Regions from separate parts of the Streptomyces antibioticus genome, predicted to be linked through region 1. Evidence: riboswitches for the same ligand, from Rfam matches in the RefSeq annotation. Region 1 holds a riboswitch; each other region holds the start of a gene.
What was found. A riboswitch is a leader RNA that binds a small molecule or an ion and turns the genes downstream of it on or off. The one in region 1 is predicted to bind cyclic di-AMP.
Positions count from the first base shown of each region.

Region 2: another riboswitch for cyclic di-AMP. It lies ahead of AFM16_RS22950 (transglycosylase SLT domain-containing protein); the one in region 1 lies ahead of AFM16_RS32820 (M23 family metallopeptidase).
Region 3: another riboswitch for cyclic di-AMP. It lies ahead of AFM16_RS16215 (LysM peptidoglycan-binding domain-containing protein); the one in region 1 lies ahead of AFM16_RS32820 (M23 family metallopeptidase).

Region 1 covers NZ_CM007717.1:7,223,597-7,229,702, reverse strand. Annotated here, with positions in the region: gene AFM16_RS32830 (SIMPL domain-containing protein) at 1-125, opposite strand, end outside; gene AFM16_RS32825 (SGNH/GDSL hydrolase family protein) at 294-1,079, opposite strand; gene AFM16_RS32820 (M23 family metallopeptidase) at 1,319-2,350, opposite strand; cyclic di-AMP (ydaO/yuaA leader) riboswitch at 2,355-2,512, opposite strand; gene AFM16_RS32815 (alpha-galactosidase) at 2,817-4,928, opposite strand; gene AFM16_RS32810 (tyrosine-protein phosphatase) at 5,108-5,905, shown strand; gene AFM16_RS32805 (DUF6126 family protein) at 5,926-6,048, opposite strand; gene AFM16_RS32800 (helix-turn-helix domain-containing protein) at 6,045-6,106, opposite strand, start outside.
Region 2 covers NZ_CM007717.1:5,054,537-5,060,642, reverse strand. Annotated here, with positions in the region: gene AFM16_RS22965 (ABC transporter ATP-binding protein) at 1-686, opposite strand, end outside; gene AFM16_RS22960 (LolA family protein) at 694-1,944, opposite strand; gene AFM16_RS22955 (polyprenyl synthetase family protein) at 2,240-3,250, opposite strand; cyclic di-AMP (ydaO/yuaA leader) riboswitch at 3,785-3,993, shown strand; gene AFM16_RS22950 (transglycosylase SLT domain-containing protein) at 3,997-4,482, shown strand; gene AFM16_RS22945 (HAD family hydrolase) at 4,512-5,336, opposite strand; gene AFM16_RS22940 (GNAT family N-acetyltransferase) at 5,626-6,106, shown strand, end outside.
Region 3 covers NZ_CM007717.1:3,651,102-3,657,207, reverse strand. Annotated here, with positions in the region: gene AFM16_RS16225 (cytochrome P450 family protein) at 1-564, shown strand, start outside; gene AFM16_RS16220 (LysM peptidoglycan-binding domain-containing protein) at 773-1,783, shown strand; cyclic di-AMP (ydaO/yuaA leader) riboswitch at 1,988-2,156, shown strand; gene AFM16_RS16215 (LysM peptidoglycan-binding domain-containing protein) at 2,161-2,895, shown strand; gene eno (phosphopyruvate hydratase) at 3,258-4,544, shown strand; gene AFM16_RS16205 (FtsB family cell division protein) at 4,651-5,127, shown strand; gene AFM16_RS16200 (DUF501 domain-containing protein) at 5,154-5,696, shown strand; gene AFM16_RS16195 (Ppx/GppA phosphatase family protein) at 5,693-6,106, shown strand, end outside.

The sequences.
Region 1 (6,106 bases):
GGGTCGACGCGCGCGGCGGCGGGCCGGGCGGGCGACGCGGCGGCGGCGGGCGCGGCGACGGCCGGCAGCCCCAGGGCGAGGAGCGTGACGAGGGCCGCGGCGACGGGCGTACGGGTGGGGCGCATACGGAACCGGTCCTTCGGAGGGGCGGACGGGGCGGGTGATGTGCGGTCATCCCAGCACCCGGACCCGCGCGCGCCCGCGCACCACTCCCGTCCGATCACCTCACTGGTGGAGCGGCCGGTCGTACCTGTCGTGCAAACGGCGTCGGACGGCCGCCCCGTCCTCTCCGGTCACGCCACCGCCGAGATCCGGGTCCGGATGTCGTCGGGGGAGAGCGTGCCCTTGGCGGTCACATGGTCGCCCGAGGACTCCCCGCGCAGCCGCCGCCCGATCCACGGCACCAGGTACTCGCGCGCCCACTGGACGTCGTCCTTGCGGATCTCCAGGGTGCCGCGCGGCGGGAGCTGCGGCCAGGGCTGCTCCGGGTCGGCCGGCACCTCCAGGCCGAGGACCTGCCCGGCGCGCAGCGCCACCCGCGTGTGCCCCTCCGGGGAGAGGTGGAGGCGGTCGCCGTCCCAGGCCCGGCGGTCCTGCACGGACCGCAGGGACCACAGGTCGAGCACCGGGCAGCCGTAGCGGTCGGCGACGGCGCGAACGTGCCCGTTGTAGGTGGCGATCTTGCCGCGCAGATGCTTCAGGACGGGGACGCCACGGGTGTCGAAGCCGGTGGTCACCAGGACCGTGCCGGACACGGCGGTGAGTGCCGCGACCGCCCGCTCGAAGCGCTCGGCGACCTCGTCGGGGTCGGTGCCGGGCCGCAGGATGTCGTTGCCGCCGGCACAGAAGGACACGAGGTCGGGCGCGAGGTCGACGGCCTGCGGAAGCTGGTCCTCCATGATCTGGTCGAGCAGCTTGCCGCGCACGGCCAGGTTCGCGTACCGGAAGTCGCCCTCGGGTCGGCGGTCCGCGAGGAGTACCGCGAACCGGTCGGCCCAGCCGACGAACGCCCCGTCGGGGCCAGGGTCGCCGACGCCCTCGGTGAAGCTGTCCCCCACCGCCACGTACGACCCGATCACTGATCTGTTGTCATTCTTCGAATCGTCTGCCACGGCAGATCATGATTCACCTTCTAATGTGACTTACGCGACCGTAGGCAGGGGTTGACGGACGGTGAGATAAGCCACTCCTAAAGAGTTGGCCAACCAGGGAATAACGTCCCGCGGCACGTCGAAGGCCGGACCCCGGGGGGCGGGGTCCGGCCTTCGACGGCGCGTCAGGGCCTGTCAGGGCGCCTCAGGAAGCGCTGGTGCGGGGGTCAGCCGACCGAGACTCCGTGCGAGCGGAGGTAGGCGACCGGGTCCACGTCCGAGCCGTAGTTCGGCGTGGTGCGGATCTCGAAGTGCAGGTGCGGTCCGGTCACGTTGCCGGTGGCACCCGAGAGGCCGACCTGCTGGCCCGCGGTCACGGTCTGGCCGGCCGAGACGGAGAGCGAGGACAGGTGGGCGTACTGGGCGTAGTGGCCGTCGTTCAGCCTGATGACGACCTGGTTGCCGTACGCGCCGCCCCAGCCGGCGGAGACGACGGTGCCCGCCGCGACGGCCTTGAGGGAGGTGCCCGTCGGGACGACGAAGTCGACACCGGTGTGGTAGCCGCTGGACCACATGCTGCCCGACATCCGGTACGGCGTGCCGACCGTGGCGCCGGCCACCGGCAGGCTGAACCCGGAGGAGGCGGTGGTGGAGTTCTCGGCGGCCTGGGTGCTCGGCTGCGAGGACGACGCCTGGGAGTCCGAGGAGCCGGCGGACGACGAGGACTGCGCGGGCTGCGACTTCTGCGCAGGCTTCGAGGGCTGCACGGGCTTGGCGGACTGCGCCGACCCGCGCGCCTCGGAGGACTTGGGCGCGGTGGTGGGGGCGGAGGACGCGGCCTTCTTGCCGATCGACAGCTTCAGGCCCGGGTGGATCAGCGAGGGGTTGTCGCCGACGGCCCGCCGGTTGTCCTGGTACAGCCGCTGCCAGCCGCCGTCGACGCCCTGCTCGTCGGCGATCCGCGAGAGGTAGTCGCCGGAGCGGACGGTGTACGTGCTGTGCTTCGCGCCCGACTTGCCCGACTTGTGCGCCACCGGAGCCGCCTGCACGGTCTGCGTGGCCTTCTCCGCGGCCCGTTCCACGGTCTTCGCCACGGCCTGTTCCGGAACGGACGCCGCGGCGGACTGGGTGGGGGCCGCGTGGGCACCCGTGGCTCCCAGGAGCGGGAGGGCGAGAGCGGCTCCGCCGGTTCCGGCGGCGGCGATGGAGCGGGTGAATCGCTGGGACTTCGGACGGCGGTGCTTACCCTTCGCGGGCATGGCGCATTCCTCTCCGGCGCCTGCGAGGTGAGCTGTCGGGTGCGGACTGGAGATGTCCGGCCGTGCCGAGGCACGGCTTTACCCCAAGCCTGTTCCGGGACCGGAACAGGCGGTTGTGCCTGTGGGTCCCCCGCTCCTGCCGTGCACGGGTGAGTGTGCGGTCCCCGGACGGCGGCAGGATTAGGCGTCCGTCCGGATTGGTCTGGAACGTAGGCGACCGCGACGCACAGGGACAAGCAGAGGTTGTGCCGTTGACGCATTTCTCTTGATCCGCAGGGATACTTCCCGGTGACACTCCGTGTTTCGAATGGCCCCTTTTTCCCTTAACACCCTGGAAAAGCATGCGAATTACGTGAACATGACGGGCGACGCACGGTCACGGTATGACGCTGCTCACGTGACAGTGCTCCAGGATCCTTTATTCCAGAGCGAGTTGGAATGAAGGATTTCAATTCGGACAGAACGCTCAGATGCGACGCAGCCGGATAACCGCCGCATCGAGGTCACCGCTCAGCCCGGTCCGCATTCCGTGGTGCAGCAGCACCGCACCTCGGTGCACTTCGCCCGTTTCGCGGCATTCGTACGTCGCCGCCGGGTCGAGTCCGCGCAGCCGCAGCGCCGGGACGGGCTCGCCGTAGCGCTGGGCCTGGAGCCAGGCGAGGACGACGCTCTCGTCACCGCGCACGTACTGCACGGCACTGAGCCCGCCCGTCGGCGGGCGCAGCCGGTACAGGTCGCCCCGCTGCACGACGGGCCTGATCTCCTTGTAGAGGTCCACCCAGCGGCGGGCCTCGGCCAGCTCCTCCGCGCTCCACTCGGAGAGGTCCCCGCCGATCCCGAGCACCCCGGCCATGGCGCTCACGAACCGGAACCGCAGGGAGCTGACCCGGCCGTTGAGCTGGGTGTTGGGGCTGTCGGTGACCCAGGCGGCCATCACCCGGGCGGGATGGATCTGGCTGAAGCCGTGCTGGATGTCGAGCCGGTCCAGCGGGTCGGTGTTGTCGGAGGTCCACACCTGGTCGGTGCGGCTCATGATCCCGAGGTCGATCCGCCCGCCGCCGCCCGAGCAGGACTCGAAGGCCACCCCGGGGTGGGCGGCCCGCAGCCGGTCGAGCAGGGCGTACAGCGCCCGGACGTGGTCGACCCACAGGCGCTGCGGATAGGGGTCGTCCGGCCAGCCCGCGTCGGTGAAGCAGCGGTTGAAGTCCCACTTCACATAGTCGACGGGCGCGCTGGAGAGCAGCCCGTGGAGCTGGTCCCAGAGGTACTCCTGGACGTCCTCGCGGGCGAGGTTCAGCATGAGCTGATTGCGGAACTCCGTCCGCTTTCGTCCCGGTTGGAACTGCACCCAGTCGGGGTGCGCCCGGTACAGATCGCTGTCCGGGTTGACCATCTCGGGCTCGACCCAGATCCCGAACCGCATGCCGAGGGCGTGCACCCGGTCGGCGAGCGGCTTCAGGCCGTGCGGGAAGCGCTCGGGGTTGGGCCGCCAGTCGCCGAGTCCGGCCCGGTCGCTGGTGCGGGCCCCGAACCAGCCGTCGTCGACGACGAACAGCTCCACGCCGATCTCCGCGGCGCGCCGCGCCAGGGCGGCCTGCTGCTCCTCGGAGATGTCGAAGAAGGTGGCCTCCCAGGAGTTGAACAGCACCGGCCGGTCCCGCTCCGCGTCCGGGACGACATGGGCGCGCTGGTAGGCGTGCCAGGTGCGGCTGGCGCCGCCGAAGCCGCCGTCGCTCCACAGTCCGGCGAAGAGGGGCGTGGTGAAGGACTCCCCCGCGGCGAGCAGCAGCAGGCCGGAGTCGTCGTGGCCGGCGCCGCCGGTGATCTGCACGCGCGCGTCCGGGAGTTGCGCGACGGCGATGCGCCAGGAGCCGGACCAGCCGAGGGCACAGCCGTAGACCTCGCCGCGCTCCTCGGTGGCGTCGGTGTCGAGCGCCACCCAGGGCAGATGCTGGTGGCCGGTGTGGCCGCGGCGGCTGCCGATGACCTTCTCGCCGTAGGTCAGAGGCGCCCGGACCAGCCGGGACTCGGCGGCCCAGCGGCCGTGGAGCTGGGAGAGCCGCCAGCCGTCACGCTCGGGCAGGGTCCAGGTGGCGGAGTCGGCGCGCAGCAGCTCCTGGGGTTCACCGCCGTCGTTGCGCAGGGTCACCCAGCGCTCCACGACATCGCCGCGCATCCGGTAGTGCAGGGTGACCGACAGGCCGCCGTCCCGGAACCGCAGCCGCAGTTCGTCACCCGCGTCGCCCTCGGTGTCGTACCCCTCGAAGGTCCACTCGGTGCCGCGCCGTCCGGCCGTGCGCACCGACAGGGCGGGCCGTACGAAGCGGGGGCCGCCCTCGGCCGGGTACTCCTCGCGGCCGTCGAGGTGGGACTCGAAGGAGGCGCGGCCCTGGAGGGGGACGGCGGCGAGGGCCTCGGCGTCGGCGAGCGCGATCCGCGGGCCCCAGTGCAGATGGATCAGCTCGTCGGCCCCGGTGAGGTGGAGGGCGTAGCTGCTGGTGGGCCCCGAGAGGAGCCAGGTGCGGCCGTCCGCGGCGGTCTCGGGCCGCACGGCGCCCGGCTTCACGGTCTCGGGCATCAAAAACCCCCACTGATTCGAACAGGTGCGATCAAGGATCAACATAATCGAATGCGTGACGATGTCATGGCAACGCCCCTGGGCAACCCGTTGCCCGGGGAATCCATGTCGTATGGTCATGAAGGTCCCGTCGGCCATCACGAGCCGCGCCGGCGGCGCCCGACCGGGAGGGAGCCCCCGTGACGCAGCAGATCCCGTCGACCGAGCCCGAGCTGGCCGGTGTGCGCAATTTCCGTGACGTGGGCGGTCTGCCGACGGTGGACGGACGGCGGGTGCGGCACGGCGTGCTGTTCCGCAGCGGTCACCTCGCGCACGCGACCGAGGAGGACTCCGCGTTCCTCGCCTCCCTGGGCCTGCACACCATCTTCGACTTCCGCAACGCTGCGGACCAGAAGCTGGAGGGCCCGGACGTCGAGCTGCCGGGCGTGCGCAATGTGAACCTTCCGCTGTCGGACCCGGCGGACGGCGCGGAGTTCTGGAAGATGGTCCGCGACGGCGACCTCGACCAGCTCCGCGGGATCCTCGGCGACGGCAAGGCCGCGGACCGCATGATCGCGTCCTACCGCACGATCGTCGTCGAGCGCACCGCCGAGCACTCCCGGGTGCTGCACGCGCTCGCGGAGGACAGCGTCCCGGCCCTGATGCACTGCGCGGCCGGCAAGGACCGCGCGGGTCTGTCGGTGGCGGTGACCCTGCTCGCCGTGGGCGTGGAGCGCGACGCGATCGTCGCCGACTACCTGGAGTCCAACGCCAAGCACCGCCGCTACAAGGTGCACCGCAGCGGCTCCGCGTCCTCGGCCTACACCCCCGAGGTGATGGAGCTGCTCGGCCCGCTCTTCGACGCCCGCGCGGAGTATCTCGCGGCGGCGTTCGACACCGTCGAGACGACCTGGGGCGGTGTCGACACCTATCTGGAACAGGGGCTGGGGCTCACCCCCGCGACCCGCGAGCTGCTGCGCGAGCGCCTGCTCGACTGACCTCCGCCGACCGCGGACCCCTACTGGTTGGCCCCCACCTCGAACAGCAGCCAGATGAACGCCGCGAGGACGTGCCCCACCGCGATGTAGATGATCAGCCGGATCCAGATGCCGCGCGGCAGCCGTTCCTCCGTGTCGCTCATGGTGTCTCTCCAAGGTCTCCAGGGGCGGGGCCCAGGCACAGCGTGGCCGTGGGGCTCT
Region 2 (6,106 bases), 2.2 Mb from region 1:
CGGCCCTGGGCCATCACCGCGGCGTGCGTGCACACCTGCTCGATCTCGTCGAGGAGGTGGGAGGAGAGGAAGACGGTCGTGCCGTCCGAGGCCAGCTCCCTGACCAGGGCGCGGATCTCCCGCATGCCCTGCGGGTCGAGTCCGTTGGTCGGTTCGTCGAGGACGAGCAGCCGGCGGGGCCGGAGCAGGGCGGCGGCCAGGCCGAGCCGCTGTTTCATGCCGAGCGAGTACGCCCTGGCCTTCTTCCCGGCCGCCGCCGTCAGCCCGACCCGGTCCAGCGCCGCCGCGACCCGGGTCCCCCGGGTGCGCGGATCCGCGGTCGGGTCGGCGGCGTCCAGGCGCAGGAGGTTGTCGCGGCCGGAGAGGAAGCCGTAGAGGGCCGGGCCCTCGATGAGGGCGCCGACCTGGGGCAGGACCCGGCGCGCGGCCCGGGGCACGGGCTGCCCCAGGACGTGCGCCGAACCGGCCGTGGGCTCGATCAGCCCCATCAGCATGCGGATGGTGGTGGTCTTGCCGGAGCCGTTGGGGCCGAGGAAGCCGAAGACGCTGCCCGCCGGGACGGCGAGGTCCAGGCGGTCCACGGCGAGCTGGCCGCCGCGGTACCGCTTGGTGAGGCCACGGGTGCGGATGACGTCACCGCCGTCGCGGCCTTCGCCCTCAGGGGCGTCGTTCCCCGGCTCCCCCATCAGCCCCTCACTTCGCCGAGTCGGCGGCCTTGACCAGGGCGTCCTTGGTGACGGCGCCGACGTAGACCGTGCCGTCGTCCGTGACCAGGGCGTTGATCAGCCGGGTGGAGAAGACGGTGCCGGAGCCGAACTTGCCGTTCACCTTGTCGCCGAAGGAGCCGAGGAAGCCGCTGAGCGCGCCGCCGGCCTCGGAGCCGAGTTCGGAGTTCAGCTCGGAGTCCGAGGGGACGCCCTCGCCGCCGGTCTCCAGGACGGCCACCGAGGTCCAGCCCTCGCCGACGACCTTGTGGCCGCCCTCGGGGCCGCCCTCGGGACCGCCCAGCTCCCCGGCGAGGCCGCCGCCGGGCAGCGGGGACCCGCCGAGGTCCTCCGGTGCCGCCTCGACGTCGTCCGCCTCGGTGACCTTCGCGCCCTTGGGCGGGGTGAAGTCGAAGGTGGACGCGGCGGGCTTGGCGAAGCTGACCTGGGTGAAGCCCGCGTCCACGACGGCGGAGCCGCCGCTCGCCGGGGTGAGCGTGAACTTCAGCGGCAGGCCCGTCTTCGCGTCCACCGCGATGCTGATCGCGCCGACCGTGGACCCGGACTGCTTCGGCTTGATCACCAGGCGGTAGGCGTCGCGTCCTGCCACGTGGACCGTGCCGTCGACGGTCACCGACGTGGTGTCGTCGACCGCCTTGAGCGCCTCCTCGGTGAGGCCCTCGGGCGTGGCCGGAGGCTTCTCCCCCGCCTTTCCGCTCGCCTCGGTGGTGGAGTGGTAGACCTCGTTGGAGGCGCTGTCGTACCCCCACACGTCCTTGCCGTCGTGGATGACGCTGTACTCGGACGCGTCCTCCAGGAGGGAGAGCTTCTGGCGGTCCGGGCCGTCGGTGGCGACGCGCAGGGTGTGGGTGCCCGAGGCGAGTTCGGTGAGCTTGGCGGACGGGTCGGCGGACGATCCGTCGCCGCCGCCGGTGGCACCGGAGAGCAGTCCGCTCTCCAGCCCGCCGAGGTCGGGCAGGCCCAGGTCGGTGGTGATCTTCACGGTGCCGGACAACTGCTCGACGTCCGACGCGGCGATCTTGTCGATGAGCTGCTGTGCGGTGATCTTCGGCAGGTCGGGGTCGCCGGAGTCGGCGAGCGCCGGGACCAGCCCGATCGTCGCCGCCGCCACGCCCACCACGGTGACCGGGACGACGTACCGCACGGCCTTGCGCCGCCCGACGCGCAGGTCGTCTGCCTCCCCGGCGGTCGTGTTGTCGTCGGTTGCGTTCGGTGCCATGTGTGCCTTACCTCCGTCGTCGGCGGCGGCCGGTCTCTCACGTGCGAACGTCCCCACCCCGAGCCGCCATTCTCACCCGAATCGGTGAGGAGTGGTGTTTTCCGTGATGTCCATCTGACCAAATCGGCGCCGACGAAGCGTCACCCCGAGGACTCAACTCCGTGTACGCCTCCGGTATGACAACCGAGGGCGGTGGCCCGCCCGGACCCGTAGGGGTCGCGCGACGACGCACCAGGGACGGAAGCGGAGGGGGACCGCGGGAGAGGGGAACGGCGGTTCAGCCCCCGGTGGCGGTTCAGCCCGCCCGGTGCACCACCGCGTCGCACAGCTCCGTCAGCGCGGACTTCGCGTCGCACTCGGGGAGCGGGGCCAGTGCGGCGCGCGCCTCCTTGGCGTAGCGCACGGTGTCCCGGCGGGCCTGCTCCAGCGCCGGGTGGTCGCGCAGCGCGGCGACCGCCTCGGCGAGCCGGGCGTCGTCGCTGAGGTCGGAGTCGAGCAGCTCGCACAGCGCGACGTCCTCGGGGAGCCCCTGCCGGGCGGCGCGCTCCCGCAGCCGCAGCACCGGAAGCGTGGGCACGCCCTCGCGCAGGTCGGTGCCGGGCGTCTTGCCGGACTCGTGGGAGGCGGAGGCGATGTCCAGGACGTCGTCCGCCAACTGGAAGGCGACGCCGAGCCGCTCGCCGTACTGGGTGAGCACGTCGACGACCGTGTCGTCGGCGCCGGACATCATCGCGCCGAAGCGGCAGGAGACCGCGACCAGTGAGCCGGTCTTGCCGCCGAGCACGTCGAGGTAGTGCTCGACCGGGTCCCGTCCGTCGACCGGTCCCGCGGTCTCCAGGATCTGGCCCGTGACCAGCCGCTCGAACGCCTCGGCCTGGACCCGTACGGCCTCGGGGCCGAGGTCGGCCAGGATGTGCGAGGCCCGCGCGAAGAGGAAGTCGCCGGTGAGGACGGCGAGGGAGTTGCCCCAGCGGGCGTTGGCGCTGGGCACCCCGCGCCGCACGGCCGCCTCGTCCATGACGTCGTCGTGGTACAGGGTCGCCAGATGGGTCAGCTCGACCACCACGGCGGACGGCACGACCCCCGGCGCGTACGGGTCGCCGAAGCGCGCCGCGAGCATCACGAGCAGCGGGCGGAACCGCTTCCCGCCGGCCCGCAGGAGGTGCTGTGCGGCTTCCGTGATGAACGGAACCTCACTCTTGGTGGCCTCGAGCAAGCCTTCCTCGACAGCCGCCAGTCCGGCCTGGACATCGGCTTCCAGAGCCTGGTCCCGCACGCTCAGCCCGAACGGCTCGACGACGGTCACGAGGGGTCTCCTGTCTGCTGGTGTCTACGGGCGATTACGCGGTTTGTCGATAGGTCTCTGCGCTCACTCAAGTCAGCGTATCCGGTCACGTTTCGATCACCGATAGCCCCCACGTCCGCCCGGGCCCGAATGCACTCGCCCGGGAGGCGCCCTGGTCAGGGCGGGCGGTGTCGGATCCCGACCGATATGTTTCTGATCAGGCGATATGAAGAGACATTCACCGCAAATCCAAGGTGGGCAATACGGGGGAATGCGGAAGCCCGACAGGGCCGCGACCCTTTACGCAGAGCATGGGCTTATTGCCCGTTTCACCCCTCTTGTGGATGCCGGTGAGTTGGCTCACTCCCCCTGGTCCGGCCCCGCGGGGCGACACCCTGCGGGTACCCCCCGACTCCTCGTGCCACTCAGGCGAGTTGAGGCTTTGCGATCACAAAGGATCAAGCACCCCATAGAGCCCTGATCAAGGTCAATAGGCCCGAACTGTGAATTGGCCTCTTGTTCCGGACATGTGCTCTCGCATACGTTCCCGGCCTGTCGAGCGGAACGCCGAATCCTGCCGCCGCCCGGCACCCACCGAGAACTCATGGCAGGAGCGGGGGAACCAGGTAAGTCGCCCTACCGAAATGTCCACGAAAACGGACACAACGGTACGGCTCGGGGTGAAGTCGCGTCCGTCCGGACGCGGCCGGGCAGCTCCCGCCCGAACCCGACAGCTCACCTCGCAGGCGCCGGAGAGGAACCTCGTCATGCCCGCTGCCGCTCAGCACCGCCGTACCCGCCGCACCCGTATCGCCCGCACCCTCGCCGTGGCCGCCGCCGGCGCCGGTGTGCTCGCCCTGCCGCTCGTCGGCGCGACCACCGCGTCCGCCGCCACCTCGGCCGGCAACACGAGCACCACCGTCGCCGGGTACCCCAACAACCTGGACGGCTGGATCCGCGAATCGCTCGCGATCATGGCCGAGAAGCGCATCCCGGGCAGCTACAACGGCATCCACCGCAACATCATCCGCGAGTCGTCGGGCAACCCGGCCGCCATCAACCTGTGGGACTCCAACGCGGCCAAGGGCACCCCGTCCAAGGGCCTGCTCCAGGTGATCGACCCGACCTTCACCGCGTACCACGTGGCCGGGACCTCGTTCGACCCGTTCGACCCGGTCGCCAACATCACCGCCGCCTGCAACTACGCGGCCGCGCGCTACGGCTCGATCGACAACGTGTTCGGCGCGTACTGAGCCGAGCCGACCCCCGGATCGGGAGTCGGTCAGGGATAGAGACGTTCGAGGACGACGGCCACGCCGTCGTCCTCGTTCGACGTCGTCACCTCGTCGGCCAGCGCCTTCAGCTCCGGGTGCGCGTTGGCCATCGCCACCCCGTGCCCGGCCCACACGAACATCGGGATGTCGTTGGGCATGTCCCCGAAGGCGACGGTCTCCGCCGGGCCGACGCCGAGGTGCTCGGCGGCCAGCGCCAGGCCGGTCGCCTTGGTGATCCCGCACGGCTGGAGCTCCACCGTGCCGGGCCCGGACATGGTGACCGTGGCGAGCGAGCCCACCACCGAGCGGGCCGTCGCCGCCAACTCGTCGTCGGACAGGGCCGGATGGCGCAGCAGCACCTTGCTGATCGGCTCGCACCACAGGTCGTCCCGGGAGGCGACGCGCAGCGCCGGAAGGGTCGGGTGCGGCATCTCGTAGCCGGGCTCGATGAGGGTGAGCCCGTCGACGCCGTCCTGGTCGACGGCCGCGTACACCTGCCCGACCTCGGCCTCGATCTTGCCGAGCGCGGTCTCGGCCAACTCCCGGTCCAGGGTGACCGACCAGAGCAGTCGGTTCGCGCCGGCGTCGTACAACTGCGCGCCCTGGCCGCACACCGCGAGCCCCCTGCTGTGCAGGCGGTCGAGCAACGGCCTTACGCGGGGCGCCGGTCGGCCCGTCACGACCAGATGGCGTGCGCCGGCGGCCGCCACCCGCGCGAGCGCGTCGAGCGACCGGTCGGAGAAGGTGTCGTCGCCGCGGAGCAGCGTTCCGTCCAGGTCGGTGGCGATGAGGGAGTACGCGGTGCGCGCGGCATATGCGAGGGGTGCGGCCATGATCAGAGAATACGTATCCCGCACCCCTCGGACTCGACGCGAACCGGACGAGGGCGAAGTCCGGTCCGCTTCTGCCAACTCCCCTGCCACAGTTGACCGGAGACGCTCACGGTGCCGGTCGAAGGCCCCGGAACCGGTTTCGGCGCATCGTCGGGTACAGACCGGTTAAAGCCTTCTGCACCGGTTGGCAACAACATGCTCCGCTACCTACCGCACGCCCGGTGTGGAGCGGTACCGTCCAGGTGTCCAGGGGGGACTTGATCGGGGGGTCAGGTTGAGCAGTGGGCGCATTCGTGTGCTGAGTCCGAAGGATCTCGGCGAGGGGGAACGGGAACGATGGCGCGCCCTGCGGGCCGCCTCGACCGCGCCCCGCAACCCGTTCATGGAACCGGAGTTCACCGACGCCGTCGGCCGGGTACGGCCGCGCGCGCGGGTCGCGGTGGTGTACGAGGGGCGTGAGCCGGTCGGCTTCCTGCCCCATGAGCGCGGGCGCCTCGGCCGCGGCCAGGCCCTCGCCTACGGCGTCTCCGACGCACAGGGTGCCGTCCTGGCCCCCGGCCTCGGGCTGAACGCCGACGAACTGATGCGGGCCGCCTCCCTGTCCAGCTTCGCCTTCGACAACCTGGAGGCGGAACAGGGGCTGCTGGTGCCGCACGCGGCGGCCGAGTACACCGCCTATGTCATCGACGTCGAGAAGGGCTACGAGACGTACGAGTCCGTGCTGCGGGCCCAGTCGCCGAAGTTCCTCAAGACGACCCTCGCCAAGGAGC
Region 3 (6,106 bases), 3.6 Mb from region 1:
GCGATGGCGTTCATCCTGCTCTTCGCCGGTTTCGAGACCACCGTCAACCTCATCGGCAACGGCACCTACGCCCTGCTCACCCACCCCGAGCAGCGCCGCCGCCTCCAGGACTCCCTGGCCGCCGGGGACCGCGGCCTGCTGGAGACCGGCGTCGAGGAACTCCTGCGCTTCGACGGCCCCGTCGAGCTGGCCACCTGGCGCTTCGCCACCGAGCCGCTCACCCTCGGCGGACAGGACATCGCGGCCGGGGACCCCGTGCTCGTCGTCCTGGCCGCCGCCGACCGCGACCCGGCCCGGTTCGCCGATCCGGACACCCTGGACCTCTCGCGCCGCGACAACCAGCACCTCGGTTACGGCCACGGCATCCACTACTGTCTGGGCGCCCCGCTGGCCCGGCTGGAGGGGCAGACCGCCCTGGCCACCCTGCTCACCCGGCTGCCGGATCTCCGGCTCGCCGCGGACCCGGCCGACTTGAGATGGCGCGGCGGACTCATCATGCGCGGACTGCGCACCTTGCCCGTCGAGTTCACCCCGGTGCGTGACGGAGTGATCTCCGCTCCGTGACTGAACGCACGTCAGCGGCAGTGTGACGGGCGTGCGGACCAAAGGTGACCGACTCTCAAGTCTGTGATCTTCACGTGATCTGCGCGGCATTAACTTGTGACAAGTGATCGTCTGCCGATACGTTCACTCGTCAGCGCGGCATCCACGGTTCCGGATGTGTCCGCACCGTCGTCGCGCCGGTCAACGCTGTCCAGAGAAAGGCCCCCGCATGCTCTCCGGGTCCGGTCGTCACCGTCGTCCTCGCCAGGCTCCGGCGCTCCTTGTCGCAGCCGGCGTGACCGGCTCCGCCATCGCGATCCCGCTGCTCGCCGCCACCGGCGCGAGCGCGGCCGAGGGCACGGTGTGGGACCAGGTGGCCCAGTGCGAGACCGGCGGCTCCTGGAGCGCCGACAAGGGCACCGGCGAGTACGGCGGCCTCAGCCTCACCCAGGAGCGGTGGGAGACCTACGGCGGGCTGGACTACGCCGCCAGCCCCGACCTGGCCAGCCGCAACCAGCAGATAGCCGTCGCGCAGAAGCTGCTCGCGGCCGAGGGGGTCGGCGCCTGGGGCACCTGCGGGCTGACGTCCGGGCTCACCAAGGAGTCCGGCGCGCTGAACGTGGACACGGGCATCGCTGACGGTTCATCCGGTTCGTCTGGTTTGTCCGACCTGTCCAAGGGGGAGTCCGGCTCCTCGGCGTCCGGCGGCTCCGCCGGCTCCGGCGCGACCTCGTCGCCCGGCGCCTCCGACTCCACCGAGGGTTCGGCGAGTTCGTCCCCTTCCTCCTCTTCTTCCCCTTCCCCCTCTTCGTCCGCTTCGTCCGCCGACGAGGAGGACGCGGCCGCCTCCGAGGGTGCCGCGAAACCGGGTGGCGCGGCGAAGGGCGGCGGCACGCCCTCCGGCAGCCCCGAAGCGGACGAGTCGGGCGAGTCGGACAAGTGGGTGCAGGACGTGGGTTCTTGGAGCCTCGTCGACACCGGCACCCTCGGCTCCGGCGGCCGTCACCGCGGCGCCACCGCCGAGGAGGGCCCGTCGGACGGCCTGGCGCCCGCCTCCGCCGGCCGGCACGCCGCCGAGGAGGTCTACACGGTCCAGGACGGCGACTCCCTCGCCTCCATCACCGACTCCCTTGGCCTGGAGGGCGGATGGCGCGCCCTGTACGAGGAGAACCTGGAGCGCATCGGTGCCGACCCGAGCGTCATCGTCCCCGGTCAGGCGCTGGACACCGGCGCCGAATAGGGCCGGAACACCCCCAAAGGCACCGGGAGTTCACGTCACACTTCGCGCCGAATGTCCGGTTTGGTGAAAGTGTGGGATGAGTCTCAGAAGCCCTGATCGTCTTTGGAATTCCGCGAATTCCGTGTCTACGGTCGAGCCGCTCGGCAACCCGGGCCCCGGTCGTCGCAACGCCGAATCCTGCCAGTGGCGCCCCGGGAACAGTCGTCGCGTCAAGCGCCGCAGGCAGGAGCGGGGGACCCAAGGTAAGTGCCGGAACCGGCGGTCGACGCCGTGACCGGCTCGGGGTGAAGCCGTGCACCGTGAGGTGCGCGGCCGGGCAACTCAACCGGCCCGAACCCGACAGCTCACCTCGCAGGCGTCGGTGAGGGGATCGTTCCATGCTGTTTTCCGGTAAGGGCAAGCACCGCCGTCCGTCCAAGACCACCCGCGCCGCCATGATCGCCGGCGTCACCGGTGTCGCCGTCGCCGCCCCGCTGATGGCCGCCGGCAACGCCTCCGCCGCCACCGCCTCCGAGTGGGACGCGGTCGCCCAGTGCGAGTCGGGCGGCAACTGGTCCATCAACACCGGCAACGGCTACTACGGCGGCCTCCAGTTCTCCGCCTCCACCTGGGCCGCGTACGGCGGCACCGCCTACGCCTCCCGCGCCGACCTGGCCTCCAAGACGCAGCAGATCACCATCGCCGAGAAGGTCCTCGCGGGCCAGGGCAAGGGTGCCTGGCCGACCTGCGGCGTCGGTCTGTCCAACACGCCGTTCAACGGCGGCGCCTCGGCCGGCTCCGACAGCGGCTCCTCCTCGGCCCAGACCCCGTCCGCCGCCCCGACCGCGGGCAGCACCGGCTCCCGCGCCGGCGAGCAGCAGGCCGCCTCCCGCTCCGCCGAGCGCCCCGCCGTCGGCAAGAGCGAGCAGAGCACCAAGACCGTCACCACCCCGACCGGCAAGAAGGTCAAGAAGGGCGACGGCGAGTACAAGGTCGTCAAGGGCGACACCCTCAGCACCATCGCCACCAAGCACAAGGTCAAGGGCGGCTGGCAGAAGCTGTTCCAGCTCAACAAGGGTGTCGTCCAGGACGCCGACCTGATCTACCCGGGCCAGCAGCTCCACCTCAAGTGAGCCGCGGCCGGGCCGTCGCTCCCCCCAGGTGACACCCGGCCCCCAGCGGGACCACAGCTTCCCCACAAGCGGGCCCCGCACACTGAGTACCTCGTGAGGGTCACCCCCCGTCCTCACGGGCCCCCGCCCCGGTGCGTCTTCCCCCGTACGCACCGGGGCGGGGTTTTTCGTGCGCCGGATTTTCGCCTCCACGCCACCCACCCTTTGTTCCGGGCGGAAACAATGGGTACGGTCTACCTGTCCACCGGACGGTCTGTCTGTCCACGGGACGGTCGGTCGGCTGCCGACGCCCCGAAGGCGGTTAGGCTCTAGTCGCAAGGCCCACACGGCCCCGCACACCCAGCGTCACATCCAAGAAGGAGATGCTCGTGCCGTCCATCGACGTCGTCGTAGCCCGGGAAATCCTGGACTCCCGAGGCAACCCCACGGTCGAGGTCGAGGTCGGCCTCGACGACGGCAGCACGGGTCGTGCCGCCGTCCCGTCCGGCGCCTCCACCGGCGCCTTCGAGGCCATCGAGCTGCGCGACGGTGACCCGAACCGCTACCAGGGCAAGGGTGTCGAGAAGGCCGTCCTCGCCGTCATCGAGCAGATCGGCCCCGAGCTGGTCGGCTACGACGCCACCGAGCAGCGCCTGATCGACCAGGCCATGTTCGACCTGGACGCCACCGACAACAAGGGCTCCCTCGGCGCCAACGCGATCCTCGGCGTCTCCCTCGCCGTCGCCCACGCCGCCTCCGAGGCCAGCGACCTCCCGCTCTTCCGCTACCTGGGCGGCCCGAACGCGCACCTGCTGCCCGTTCCGATGATGAACATCCTGAACGGCGGCTCGCACGCCGACTCCAACGTGGACATCCAGGAGTTCATGATCGCCCCGATCGGCGCGGAGTCCTTCTCCGAGGCGCTGCGCTGGGGCACCGAGGTCTACCACACCCTCAAGAAGGTGCTGAAGGCCAAGGGCCTGTCCACCGGCCTCGGCGACGAGGGCGGCTTCGCCCCGAACCTCGGCTCCAACCGCGAGGCCCTCGACCTCATCCTCGAGGCCATCAAGGAAGCCGGCTACGCGCCCGGCGAGCAGATCGCGCTCGCGCTCGACGTCGCCGCGTCCGAGTTCTACAAGGACGGCACGTACCAGTTCGAGGGCAAGTCCCGCTCGGCCGCCGAGATGACCGAGTACTACGAGGAGCTGGTGGCGGCCTACCCGCTGGTCTCCATCGAGGACCCGCTGTTCGAGGACGACTGGGCCGGCTGGAAGGTCCTCACCGACCGCCTCGGCGACAAGGTGCAGATCGTCGGCGACGACCTGTTCGTCACCAACCCCGAGCGCCTCGCCCGCGGCATCGAGGAGGGCACCGCCAACGCCCTGCTCGTCAAGGTCAACCAGATCGGCTCGCTCACCGAGACGCTGGACGCTGTCGAGCTGGCCCAGCGCAACGGCTTCAAGTGCATGATGTCCCACCGCTCCGGCGAGACCGAGGACGTCACGATCGCCGACCTCGCCGTCGCCACCAACTGCGGCCAGATCAAGACCGGCGCCCCGGCCCGCTCCGAGCGCGTCGCCAAGTACAACCAGCTCCTGCGCATCGAGGAGATCCTCGACGACGCGGCGGTCTACGCCGGGCGCAGCGCCTTCCCGCGGTTCAAGGGCTGACCTGACCCCACCTGGGTAAGGCTCAGCCAGTCGTACGTACGTCCCCGTACCCGGTCCCGTACCGTGTGCGGGGACGTACGCACGTGGAAGGGGAGGCGGAGAGCCGATGGCCGTCAAGGACCGGGACCGTTTCTCCACCACGACCAGGATCCGGCTGCTCGGCGAGCAGACCGCGGCCCGGGTCTACCGCTCCCAGACCAAGCGCCAGGCCCGCCGCTCCCGGCTCACCGGCCGCGCGGCCCTGCTGGCGCTGGTGCTGTGCACCCTGATCGTGGCCCTCGCCTACCCGATGCGGCAGTACGTCTCCCAGCGCGCCGAGATCGCCGATCTGGAGCGGGAGAAGCGGCAGGCCGCCGAGCGGGTGGAAGAGCTGCGCGACCTCAAGGCACGCTGGCAGGACGACGCGTACGCCGAGCAGCAGATCCGGCTGCGCCTGCACTATGTGCTGCCGGGGGAGACCGGATACGTCGTGATCGACCCGGAGGCGGCCAAGCAGTCCCGCGCCGGACTCGGAGCGGCCGACCGCCCCTGGTACTCGAACGTCTGGGACGGCGTCGACAAGTCCGACGCCTCCGACCAGTGAACCGACAGAGAGATTTTCGTACAGGCATGGACACTGCCCCGCCGACCACTCCGCGCACCGAGCCCACCGAGGCCGACGTCGAGGCATTCAAGCAGCAGCTCGGCCGGCCCCCGCGCGGGCTGCGCGCGATCGCGCACCGGTGCCCGTGCGGACAGCCGGACGTCGTCGAGACGGCCCCCCGCCTCCCCGACGGCACGCCCTTCCCGACGCTGTACTACCTGACGTGCCCCAAGGCCAACTCGGCCATCGGCACGCTGGAGGCGAACGGCGTGATGAAGGAGATGACGGCCCGTCTGGAGACCGACCCGGAGCTGGCCGCCGCCTACCGCGCGGCGCACGAGGACTACATCCGGCGCCGGGACGAGATCGAGGAGCTGAAGGGCTTCCCGAGCGCGGGCGGCATGCCGGACCGGGTGAAGTGCCTGCACGTCCTCGTCGCCCACTCGCTGGCCGCCGGACCCGGCGTGAACCCGCTCGGCGACGAGGCCCTCGCCATGCTGCCGGAATGGTGGCGCAAGGGCACCTGCGTCATCACCTCCGACGCGGACGCGAAGGACGGCGGACGGTGACCCGGGTCGCCGCCGTCGACTGCGGTACGAACTCCATCCGGCTCCTGGTCGCCGACTGCGACCCGGCCACCGGTGAACTGACCGAGCTGGACCGCCGGATGACGATCGTCCGGCTCGGCCAGGGCGTCGACCGCACCGGCCGGCTCGCCCCCGAGGCCCTGGAGCGCACCTTCGCCGCCTGCCGGGAGTACGCGGCCGTCATCAAGGAGCACGGCGCGCAGCGGCTGCGGTTCGTCGCCACCTCCGCCTCCCGGGACGCCGAGAACCGCGACGAGTTCGTGCGCGGGGTGCTGGACATCCTGGGCGTCGAACCCGAGGTCATCAGCGGGGACCAGGAGGCCGAGTTCTCCTTCACCGGCGCCACCCGGGAACTGGCCGGACGTCAGGACCTGACGCGGCCCTACCTGGTC